2 regions of the Clostridium moutaii genome follow, and region 1 is predicted to be linked to the other one. Evidence: riboswitches for the same ligand, from Rfam matches in the RefSeq annotation. Region 1 holds a riboswitch; the other holds the start of a gene.

Region 1 (5,998 bases):
TGTTTTGTACAGTTCTTCCCTGGTGAAAAGTCAATGCGCAAAAAGAACACCCGCCATAACATCCCCTGTGACTGGTAATGGAAAAACTTATCTCATTTATTGCAGGTATACCACCTTCCTTTTCATATACAGGGTGATAAGTTCTTGTATAAGGCAGATTATATACAATATCCATTTCCTCTTCCGTTAATGGGTATTGGGGAGGAGTTTGAACTATATAGTGATCTCCATGTTTCTGTACTAATGTTTTTCCACTTATGGCATCCTGTTCCCAATATTCCAGCTTGTAGCTTTCAGCATAAGAGTTTTTATCTTTTAAAACTTCCTCGAATGAAGGTACTTCTATATAATCTCTTAAATGATTTTTATCTTTGGAAGGATAAACAATACCCCTCACATCTATGATTTTATGGACATCCATACCGTATTTTAACAGGTTTGCTATCTGTACTATGGATTTTTCACCCATGCCGTATACCAGTATGTCGGATTTTGAATCCAAGAGTACGCTTTTCCTTATTTTATCGCTCCAGTAGTCATAATGGGCAAATCTTCTCAAACTTGCCTCTATTCCGCCTATTATTATAGGAACATCTTTATAGGCCTCCTTTGCTCTGTTACAGTATACTATTAGGGCTCTGTCAGGTCTGCAGCCTGGTTTTCCGCCTGGAGAATAGAGATCTTCATGTCTTCTTTTTCTTGAGGAAGTATAATGATTCACCATGGAGTCCATATTTCCCGAGTTAATGAGAAATGCCAGTTTAGGTTTGCCTAATTTTTTGAAGTCATCTGCACTTTTCCAATTTGGCTGAGCTATTATTCCAACAGTAAAGCCTTCCCTCTCTAAAATTCTGGATATTATGGCGGTACCGAAAGAAGGGTGATCCACGTAGGCATCTCCAGTTATAAGTACAAAATCCAACTGCTCTATATTATTTAACTTCATATCTTTTTTGCATATAGGTAGAAATTTTTTATTTAATTGCAATTTACATTCTCCATTCTGATTTTCTCTGTTAATTTTAATTTTATTCATAGTATAACACAGTTTAAAGAACAGAGAAAAAGAAGAAAGAACAGAGAATGATTTGTGTACTAAAATGAATGTATAGTATATAATAAATAAGGGAGTAAAAACTTATTCCAAAAATTTATCTTAAGTTTAAATAAATGAAAGAAAAGATGATATTTCAAATTAGAATGAGCAAAATAAGGGAAAAATGCATTAATGAGTAGATAGCAAATAAATATTGATAAATTTAGTATTTACTTATTGCATTTTGGCAAATTTGTAATATAATTATAATGTAAATGTTAATATTTTATATCTGTTATTTAATATTTGTTATGTTAGGTGAGGCTCCTATATAGACATATGCTGATGCCCGGAAACATCGAGAGATGCCAATGGGTCAACAGATATTACCGGATTAAGGTTTTATCTAATGCAGCTGGACAAAATTTAGTCTAAAGCTATATAGTGCTAAAACTCGGACGATTAAAAAGTTTTAGTTTATATGGAGAGCTCTCTTTGAGGGCTCTTTTTTAAATTTTTTAATTTAGGTGGTGTGGTTAAATGGAAAACGGACCTTATGGAGGTCGGTGTAACTTTGTACAAAATTTAATAGACATATACGGAGAAGTATTTAAATGAACTTTTGGGTAATAATTATCAATTGATTTTATTAGCTTTTTAATTGGATTTAAATGTTTCTCTGTAGGTCAAGGGAGGAATATTTATGAAAAAATTAACTAGTTTCTTCTTGAGCAAAGTTCTTTATAAGAAGGTTTATAATGAATTTGATGAATATGTGGGAAAACTTGTAGATATATATGTATCTACTGATCATGGCATGCCTAGAACTATAGGATATAAGATAAAAGATGGCATGGAAGTATCCAATTGTGAATGTAAAAATATAAATTTTTATGAAGATAATAATAATATAATAATCAGAGGGGAGGGCATAAGGGGAATAATACTTCAAAGTTATTCTTATCTTTTGTCAAAGCATCTCCTGGATAAACAGATCGTGGATATAAATGGTAAGAAATTAGTCAGAGTCAATGATCTTAGAATTGCAAAAATGGCAGGTGAATACAGGGTTGTGGCTGTTGATACCGGTATTTTAGCTTTAGGAAGAAGACTTGGTGTGGAACATATTATAAGAAAATTTTATAATATACTCAATAAAAAGCCAGAAGATAGTCTTATAATCTGGGACAATGTGGAATCCCTGGAAATGGTGAATAATAATTTAAAACTTTCTGTGCCATATAAAAAGTTATCAAAACTTCATCCGGCAGATTTGGCAGATATACTGGAGGATATGGATGTAAATTACAGAAAGAAAGTATTTGAAAGTTTAGATGAAGATTTGGCAGCAGATACTTTAGAAGAAATAGAACCAAAAATACAGGCAAATATTCTGGAAAATTTAAGTCAGTCCAAAAGGGATGAAGTATTGTTTAATATGCCAAAGGATGAAATTGCGGATATTCTGGATGAGGTTGATGAAGATACAGCACAAAAAATACTTTTGAACATGACAAAGGGAGATGCTGAAGAGGTAAAAACTCTTATGGATTACAAGGATGAAACCGTAGGAAGTATAATGAAGAAAGATTTTATTTCCTTTAATATAAATATAACAGTTAATGAAACTATTGAATTATTCAGGGAAATCAATCCAGAGGATGAGATATCTTATTATATATATATTGTTGATGATAAAGGGAGGCTTCAAGGTGCCGTATCTTTAAAGAGTCTGATATTATCCGGTGCTGAAACCAGATTAAAAGAGATTATGGTGGATGATATAGTGAGTATAAATCATAATGAAAATATAAACAAGGCTATAGAAGATTGTTCAAAATATAATTTACTTTCGCTGCCCGTGGTAGATGATGAAGAAAAATTGTGCGGCATAGTAGTAATAAATGATATCGTGGAAGACATATTGATACCAAACTGGAAAAAGAGATTGAGAAAAGTAGGATAAAAATTATGAGGCTGTCATTTTTGACAGCTTTTCTTTATGTATTTTTTATTATATTTGTGCACAAACTATGTTCATGTAAGGATAAATATAAGTTTAATAAATACTAAAGGAGAGATGGTCGTATGGCTAAAAAAATTATAAGTTTTAAAACAAAAATAGTGCTAATGCTTGCCATAATACTAACATATATATCCACTTCTCTATTTTTGCTTCCTTATAACAATGCAGTAAAAGCTGTAGCCTATTCCTATGGATCCAAAGGAAATATAGTGACACAAATACAGACAAAGCTCAAGGACTGGGGATACTATAATGGCAGCATAGATGGAGCTTATGGGTATCAGACTTACACTGCTGTTAAATATTTTCAGTCAAAGAACGGATTAAATTCCGACGGTGTGGCAGGAGATGCTACATTGGCGGCTTTGGGAATAAATACCTCCGGCGGGAATACTGCATCCAATAGTGAAAGTAATAATCAGAATGTATTACTTATAGCTCGTTTGATAAATGGTGAGGCCAGAGGAGAGCCTTATGAAGGACAGGTAGCCGTAGGGGCTGTGATATTAAATAGAACCAGGGATCCGCGATTTCCAGCTACTGTACCTGGAGTGATATATCAGCCCGGGGCTTTTACTGCCATAGTAGATGGTCAGATACATGCCGATATGCAGCAAAGTTCCATGAATGCAGCCAGGGATGCGTTAAATGGATGGGATCCTTCCGGTGGAGCGGTATATTATTTTAATCCTGCCACAGCAACAAGTTCATGGATATGGTCAAGGCCTCTTATAAAAATTATAGGAAAGCATAGATTTTGCAGATAGAAGATTATGTGAATATAAAATGCAATTTTGGAGATATAGTTCACTTTTAGAAAGATTTGATTATTATGTATATACAAATGCAGTCATATAATTCTAAATTTATAAAAATAAATAGTCAATATATATGTACCTTCGACAGAAAAGCTCAATAAAAACTGTTAATAAATAGTATAAAAGTATATTTATACTTTTAGTTAAGTAAGTGAAAGATTTTTATTGTCATATATGAGGGATAATTTATAATTCAACTAATCATGAACTGACACATTTTTTTTAAGACCTGTGATAATATATTTTTAAGTCAATAATATTAGCAGGGGGAAAATGTTTATGATAGTTGAGAATTTTAGTTTTAGTGAAATAGTAGAAAAGATGAAATACGTATATTTTTACAGGCTGTTAAAGGAAAAGATGGCAATAACATACGAGAATGAGATTATAGAAGTTCAATCCTATGGAATTGAAGTGGAAAGACAAGATATATCAGAGGGCAAATTAGTAAATGTACAAAGAGATTGTGTTCGAAGTATAAGTCCGGAAAGGTATAAGGTACATAATTTACTGAAGTTGCTGTATGATAACAAGGTATCACCTATACATTTAGTTGATGTAATCGGGGATTATGTAGATGAATATATTTTGGATTTTGATAAACAGACAAATAATTATATAGCCTATTAGAAAGGAGGAGAAATCCTCTTTTTTTATTATAGATTTAATTTCTTATTTACTATATCAACAAATGAATATAATATAAAATATAATAGATATTGATATAATTGAATTGGGGGTGTAATGTATTTTGATATTTGGAATTGGAGTGGATATAGTTGAAATTAGAAGAATTAAAGAAGCCATTGGTAAACATGTGAATTTTATAGACAGGGTTTTTAGTAAAAATGAAATAGAATATCTTAAAAATAGAAATTTAAGGCCTGAATTTGTAGCTGGAAGATTTGCAGCAAAAGAAGCGGTGGTAAAGGCAATGGGTACTGGATTCAGGGGGTTTGATTTAAAGGAAGTGGAAATAGATAGGGCGGCTTCAGGTAAACCCAGTGTGATATTGAGAGGAAAGGCTAAATTAATGGCTAATAAATGCGGAAATTATAAAATCCATCTGAGTATATCACATGGTGTAGATAATGCTATAGCTTATGCAATAATGGAGGTTGATGAAATTGAGGATAGCATCCATAGAGATATGTAGGGATATAGATAACTATGCTATAGGCGAATTAAAAATACCCAGCATTGTTCTAATGGAAAATGCAGCTTTAAGGGTGATTAAAAATATAGATTTAAAAAATCTCGATAATTTTTGTGTCATATGTACAAAGGGAAATAATGGAGGAGACGGATTTGCCATAGCAAGACATCTATATAATTTAAACAAAAAAGTTCATGTGTTTTTAGTTGGAAAAGAAGAAGGTATGAGCGAGGAATGTAGAGTAAATTACAATATATTAAAGAACTTGAATATAAGCTTGGATAGAGTTAACTCACTAAAAGATATGGTGCAGCTTAGAAAAAGCATAGTGGAGAGTCAAGTTATTATTGACGGCATATTTGGGACAGGTCTTTCTAGAAATATACAGGGAATACAGGATTCTGTTATATCATTGATAAATGAAAATAGCAATTATACTATTTCAATAGATGTCCCGTCAGGATTTAATGGAAGTACGGGGGAAATCATGGGAAACTGTATAAGGGCAGATAAAACAGTTACTTTTCAACTGTACAAGAGTGGTTTCCTGAGATATGGAAGTGATGTGTTTACCGGGGAGGTAGTAGTGGAGAATATAGGAATTCCTGAATTGGCTGTTAAAAAGTTCATTGATCCTGAATTTATAATGGATGTGGATTTTGTAAAACAGAAGCTGAAAGTGAGAAACAAATTAAGCTACAAGGGTGATTATGGCAGAGTACTTGTTATAGCTGGTTCCAGGGGATTTACAGGAGCTGCGTATATATGTGCTGAAGGAGCTGTAAGGAGTGGTGCAGGTCTTGTTACTTTGGGTTGTTATAAAGATATACAACCTATACTCAGCTCAAAACTCATAGAGGGTATGACAATTGCTCTGGAAGATGATTTAAAACTGGAAGAAGCTATAGAGAAAAGCGATGCTGTTGCCATAGGGCCTGGCATGGGAGCAAATGACAGCACTT
Region 2 (5,998 bases), on a different contig from region 1:
TTGACAGAATAGGATATTTTAAAAAAGGGTTGATTTAAAATTTATTTTGAATCAACCCTTTTTGTTATTAACAATGAATAATATATAATTAATAGTTACCAGCTAAGACAAGCCTCTGTTTTTTTTAATCCTCAAGTATACAAAATAACCTATACTGAATAAAATTCCCACAAGGCTCATTAGCTGGGCAATTCTTATATTTCCCAGCATTAAGCTATCTGTTCTGAATCCTTCTATAAAAAATCTTCCTAAAGAATATAAGCCAATGTACGCTGCTATTATAGAACCTTTTTTATGCTTTTTTCTAAAAATATATATTAAAATGACACACACAATCAAATCCCAAATGGATTCATATAAAAATGTAGGATGATAATAAACACCATTTATGTACATTCCCTTTTGTATAAAAAGAGGAAATTTACTTATGAATTCATAAGTTACTGGGCCTCCATGGGCCTCACCATTAAAAAAATTTCCCCACCTGCCTATTGCCTGGGCAAGTATTATAGAGGGTGCTGCAGAATCCACTAATTTTATGAAGTCCATTTTTTTATATCTGGTAAATATATAAGCAGCCAGCAACCCAAATATGAGCCCACCGTGAATTGCTAGCCCCCCCTGCCTTATATTTATCATATCCATTATACTGCCTTCATAATATTTAAATTGAAAAATAACATAATAGGCCCTTGCACCTATAATTGCAAATGGAAATGACACTAAAAATACATCTATCAAATCATCAAAATTATATTTTTTATACTTACAATTAAAATTAGCCAATAAGATGGCTGCCAATACTCCTGAAGCTATCATGATTCCATACCATCTTATTGCAAAACCATTAATGGAAAAAGCTATTGGATCCATAAATATTACAACCTTTCCTTAAATTTATCTATCATTTAAAATAAAAAACACTATAGTAATTGTAGCAAAGTATCAATACTTTAGCAATTTAACAGATTATTTCGGTCATTGTTTTGCCAAAGCAGTTACAATAGGCGCAGCGGTTAATACAGCAGTTAATATAATTAATACTATAATAGTTATCCATCCAATTGCATTTTTGGTTTTACTATTTATGTACTTTCCCATAATTTCCTTATTATTTACCATAAGCATCATGCAGATTAAAACTACCGGCAATAATACACCGTTTATTACCTGTGACCATAATGTTATCTGAATTAAAGGTGCCTTTGGAATCAATATAATGACAACTCCTATAATAATTATAATGGTAAATAAGGTAAAAAACTGTGGTGCTTCCTTTAATGTTTTATCTATACCAGCTTCAAAACCAAATGCTTCACAAATATAAAATGCTGTAGCCAGTGGTAGTATCGTAGCTGAAAAAATGGAAGCTATAAAAAGTCCAAATGCAAAAATCTGTGAAGCAAAAACTCCTGCAAGAGGTTTCAATGCTACTGCAGCATCTTCAGCCTCTTTTATTTGGATTCCGCCTTTATGAAGTGTGGCCCCGCAAGCTACGATTATAAAGAAAGCAACTGCAACTGTAATAATACTACCTGCAGCAACATCCCAAATTTCATATTTAAGATCTTCAATCTTAAGACCTTTTTCTATAACCGATGACTGCATGTAAAATTGCATCCATGGAGCAATGGTGGTTCCCACCATACCAATAACCATACTTATATAATTAAAATCAACTTTAACAGTAGGATGAATTAAAGCAGTCCCTATTTCATGCCAGTCCGGTTTAGCAAGAAATGCAGAAGCAACATAGGATAATAAAAATATGCTAAAAATCAAAAATATCTTTTCAGTGGTTTTGTATGTGCCCTTTACTACCAGAATCCACACTGCAACAGCAGCCAGGGGTACTGATATATATTTACTTACTCCCAAAACCTGCATGCTGCCTGCCACACCTGCAAACTCAGTAGCCGTATTTCCTATATCTGCAATAATCAGGCCAATGAATATAAAAAAAGTTATCTTGACGCCAAAATTTTCTCTAATTAAATCTGCCAGCCCTTTTCCTGTAACTATACCCATTCTGGCATTCATTTCCTGCACCACAAAGAGTACGATAAAACATGGGATTAGTGACCAAAGCAATTTATAACCATAAGTAGCCCCTGCTACAGAATATGTTGTAATACCACCTGCATCATTATCTACACTGCCTGTTATAATCCCAGGCCCTAAAACACTTAAAAATATAAATAGATTTGTCATCCAATTTTTTCTTTTTGCATTCATCTTTATCACCCCTCCATTACTTCAATTTCCTATTATGTTTAATAAGTTCATAAAAAATATCATTTATATATGCAATTCCCATTAGGTGGATATATTTATCAACTACAGGCACAGTAAATAGATCATATTTTGATATAACTTTTACCAAATCTCTTATTTCGTCTGTATCCTGTATATATATAATCTCTTTATTCATAATATCTTCTAATTTTTCGTCTGCGGTAGAAACAATTAAATCCCTTAAAGATATTTCTCCAATAATTTTATTGACATTATCCACAATATAAACATAATAGACCTGGTCAATTTCTTCTGTAGATTTACGAATATCATTCATTGCATCAGCTACGGTATAGTCAGCAGGACATGATATGAAATCAGTATTCATAATACTTCCCACTAGATATTCGTCATATTCCATAAGTTCCCTTATTTCATCTGAAGATTCTTTTTCCATTTTATTCAATAATTCCTCTGCCCTGTTTTCATTTAATTCATCCAATACATCAGCTGCTTCATCTGCCGGCATTTCTTCTAGTATATCAACTGCCTTATCTGTAGATAAAGTTTTAAGTAATCTCACCTGTACATCTTCTTCTAATTCTTCTAACACATCTGCAGCTTTTGTATTATCCAAACTTGCAAAAATAATTTCTCCTGTATTTGAGTCAAAATCTTCAATTATATCCGCTAAATCCGAGGGATGAAGTGTGTGTAATTTATTATAGGTTTTGGAAAGCAAGATATTTTTTGAAGTAAACGCTGTTTGAACGTTATCCCACAATATGAGTTTACTTGATACTTTAAATCCTAACCTTTTTAGCGGTTTGGCAATTCCAATCCGTCGCAGCAGTCCATCCATACCGATATCTACTGCTGCAATAAACATTCCTGAAGGCACTATAGCCAATCTGATATCGTTGGCTCTAACTACTTTTCTTCCATTAACATCAACGATTTGTTTATCCAAAACATACTTTTTCAGCAGCATGTTGTTGCTTATATCTTTATCTACAACTTTATTACATATTAAAACATATTGTCCTTTTCCTTTAGAAATATTAATACTATCAAAATCAATAAATTTTACTCCCGCTTTTGTTTTAACAGCAGCCATAGTAACTTTAGGATTTTGAAAATTCACATCAACAGCTAAATCCTTTAAAGTTCCTATTACATCTTTATTAACCGTAAAAATCTTATTGCCTAATATTCTGCTTAGGTAAACACTTCTAAATTGCATTGAACTCACTCCTCTTTTTTGGGGCGCACAATGCAATGTTTAAAGTTTAATGTAGGCACACCCCTATTATATTCTTTAATAAGTTCCCAAATCTTATTCTATTATGTTTATACTCCGGTCCGCTGTCCATTAAACTTATCACTCTCCATAATTTAAAATAGTAATATTTACTTTAAAATTAATCCATAAAATAAAAAAAAAGCTTTTAAAAGCTCGTCAAAATAACACATCATTATTCCTTCGTTGAGCTTTAGCACTATGTGGCTTTGAGTTAAACTCAGCTATATTAAGTAAAACCTTAATCCGGCAGTACTTGTTGACCCATTGGCATCTCTCGATGTTTTTGGGCATTAGCATATATCCTATACATAGGAGCCTCACCTAACAATATTATTAAATTTTTATAAAAGCATATTATTTCATCTTCAGCTAATAACGATCCAATATCTATTATATATATATAAGATTTAATTGTTAATACTTTTATTTATTAAAAATATGTTAAAATAAAAAACACTAAGCATAAGACCTAGTGTTTTCAATCCATAAGTAAATCTATAAGCCGAGTTCTGTATTATATTTTTTAAGGTTATTATAATAATATAAAAAAGAGCTGATCAAAAATAGGTCAGCTCTTTCCTTTGGTTAAAGGATACAATCAAAAAAACATAGATTGAGAAACATTATATCACAATCTATTTGTTAATCAATAGAAAGTTTTTGGAAATGTCTACATAAAGCATAACTCCAGCTTTCAAGCCGGAGTTTTTAATTGCTAAATAAAATTTTTAATAATCTTCCACCTGCTCCTTTAATTCTCTAGCATAACTGTTCTTATAATGTATAAACTTAATTATGACTACATTATACAAGGAGTGATATAAATGCGGAAAAATTTTTATATAATTATAACATCTTTACTGATTATAATAAATTTAGCAGGCTGTGGAACTCAGCAACAATCTAACAATGTTAAAAACAAGGTTCAAAATATAGAGAATAAAACTAAAAACGATTTAGTAGAACTACCTAAAGCTCTAAAAACTGATATGGGCCCAGGCAAATTTTATATATCTTCATCATCCAATACATTTAAAGATGGAAATATTCCGATTATAAATATTAAGAAAAATACTTCATCTCAAAAAGTTGAAATAGTCCCAAGTGAGTTTAATAATAAATATCTAAGCTATATATTTATAGACGGTATTTTTAACTCTAGGAAACAATTATCCAATAATAAAACAAATATAGAGTTAAAGGGAAATGATATCAAAGCTGGCAAACATAAAATAGATATTATTCAATTTAATAATAATAAAACAACCGATACGGTTCTTACTCACAAAATCTCATATTACTATATTAATATAGTATAGCAACAGCCCCGATTTCTCGGGGTATAATTATTTCTGTGTCGGTTAAAAATTATGCTATAATAATTATTAGAAACATATCTTAAAGATAGACTTAAAATTAAAGGTAAATCTTCAGTTGGCAAGTTAACTGAAAATGAAATATCTATAACCACTGAAGAAAAAAACTCAAAAAATTAAAATGTACCCATGCCTAAGTACATTTTAATTAACTAAAAACCTTAAAAACAATTTTTTAAAACCGTGACGGCTTCTTTTAAATACATTATACCACAATTTATTATTTCAAATCATATTTCCTCAATAATATGGATCTTAATTATATGTAAATATTGAATATATTCTAATTAGTATGATTTAAAATAATATTTAAAAAGCAAAAGGATTCTCCCAAAAGGAGGAAAATCTAGGATTTCTAAATTATTTTTGACGACAAAACATATGTTTCTCACGTAGAGCTATGAGACTTTCCCATGGTCGCTTTATAGTCAATACTTTCATAAAATCCTTCCTCAAATTACTAGAATAATAAATTGAATTCTGTAAATAATAATTCACATAAGGTTATCAATATATTAGAAATATTAATATATAGCAACAATATGTTGATACTTATTTGTGCTGGGGATGATGAATCCCCAGTGTTTAAACTTCCCCCAGATTCCTATATTAAATAACATATATTTTTTTACTTTAATTAATTATTGTTCCAGGGATTTTCACCCCTGGCTTTTTCTTTGTAAAATTTTTGATTTACGAATTAATTAGCTTAACATCAGGTCTAAAACATTTTGCTGCTCCACCATCAAATTCTACATGACCTGTAAAACCAATATCAGTTATTTTATGCGGTAATTTTTTATCAAATCTAGTGTCACAGCAATATGATTTGGTAGATATTCCTGTACTCTTGTACCATTCATTTCACTTCCTTTTGCTGTTAAAATTAAATCATGAAATAATTACACTACTTCATTTGTTATTTATTTGGCAACTAAATGATATTATGATTTTAAAAAGGTGTTATTACGGCAGCTTTTAATCAAATAATGAAAGAGCTTAGAGCAGCTAAAAATATAACTTTAGATGAGCTTGCAAAAATTTTAAATACAATTAAATCTACTCTATCCAGATATGAAAATAA

Evidence for each region. Region 1 has a riboswitch for magnesium ahead of AB8U03_RS03110 (magnesium transporter). Riboswitches for the same ligand answer to the same signal wherever they lie in the genome.
Region 2: it holds a riboswitch for magnesium, as region 1 does, so the genes downstream of both, AB8U03_RS01780 (magnesium transporter) here and AB8U03_RS03110 (magnesium transporter) in region 1, are expected to answer to the same signal.

What each region holds. Positions count from the first base shown of each region.
Region 1 is NZ_JBGEWD010000002.1:81,765-87,762, reverse strand. Features, by position in the region: gene AB8U03_RS03115 (YgiQ family radical SAM protein) at 1-988, opposite strand, end outside; M-box (ykoK) riboswitch at 1,340-1,510, shown strand; gene AB8U03_RS03110 (magnesium transporter) at 1,740-3,002, shown strand; gene sleB (spore cortex-lytic enzyme) at 3,125-3,829, shown strand; gene AB8U03_RS03100 (DUF6514 family protein) at 4,160-4,510, shown strand; gene acpS (holo-ACP synthase) at 4,632-5,036, shown strand; gene AB8U03_RS03090 (NAD(P)H-hydrate dehydratase) at 5,008-5,998, shown strand, end outside.
Region 2 is NZ_JBGEWD010000001.1:334,374-340,371, forward strand. Features, by position in the region: gene AB8U03_RS01765 (S1C family serine protease) at 1-12, shown strand, start outside; gene lgt (prolipoprotein diacylglyceryl transferase) at 103-873, opposite strand; gene AB8U03_RS01775 (Nramp family divalent metal transporter) at 979-2,235, opposite strand; gene AB8U03_RS01780 (magnesium transporter) at 2,252-3,478, opposite strand; M-box (ykoK) riboswitch at 3,706-3,874, opposite strand; gene AB8U03_RS01785 (hypothetical protein) at 4,363-4,857, shown strand; gene AB8U03_RS01790 (helix-turn-helix domain-containing protein) at 5,904-5,998, shown strand, end outside.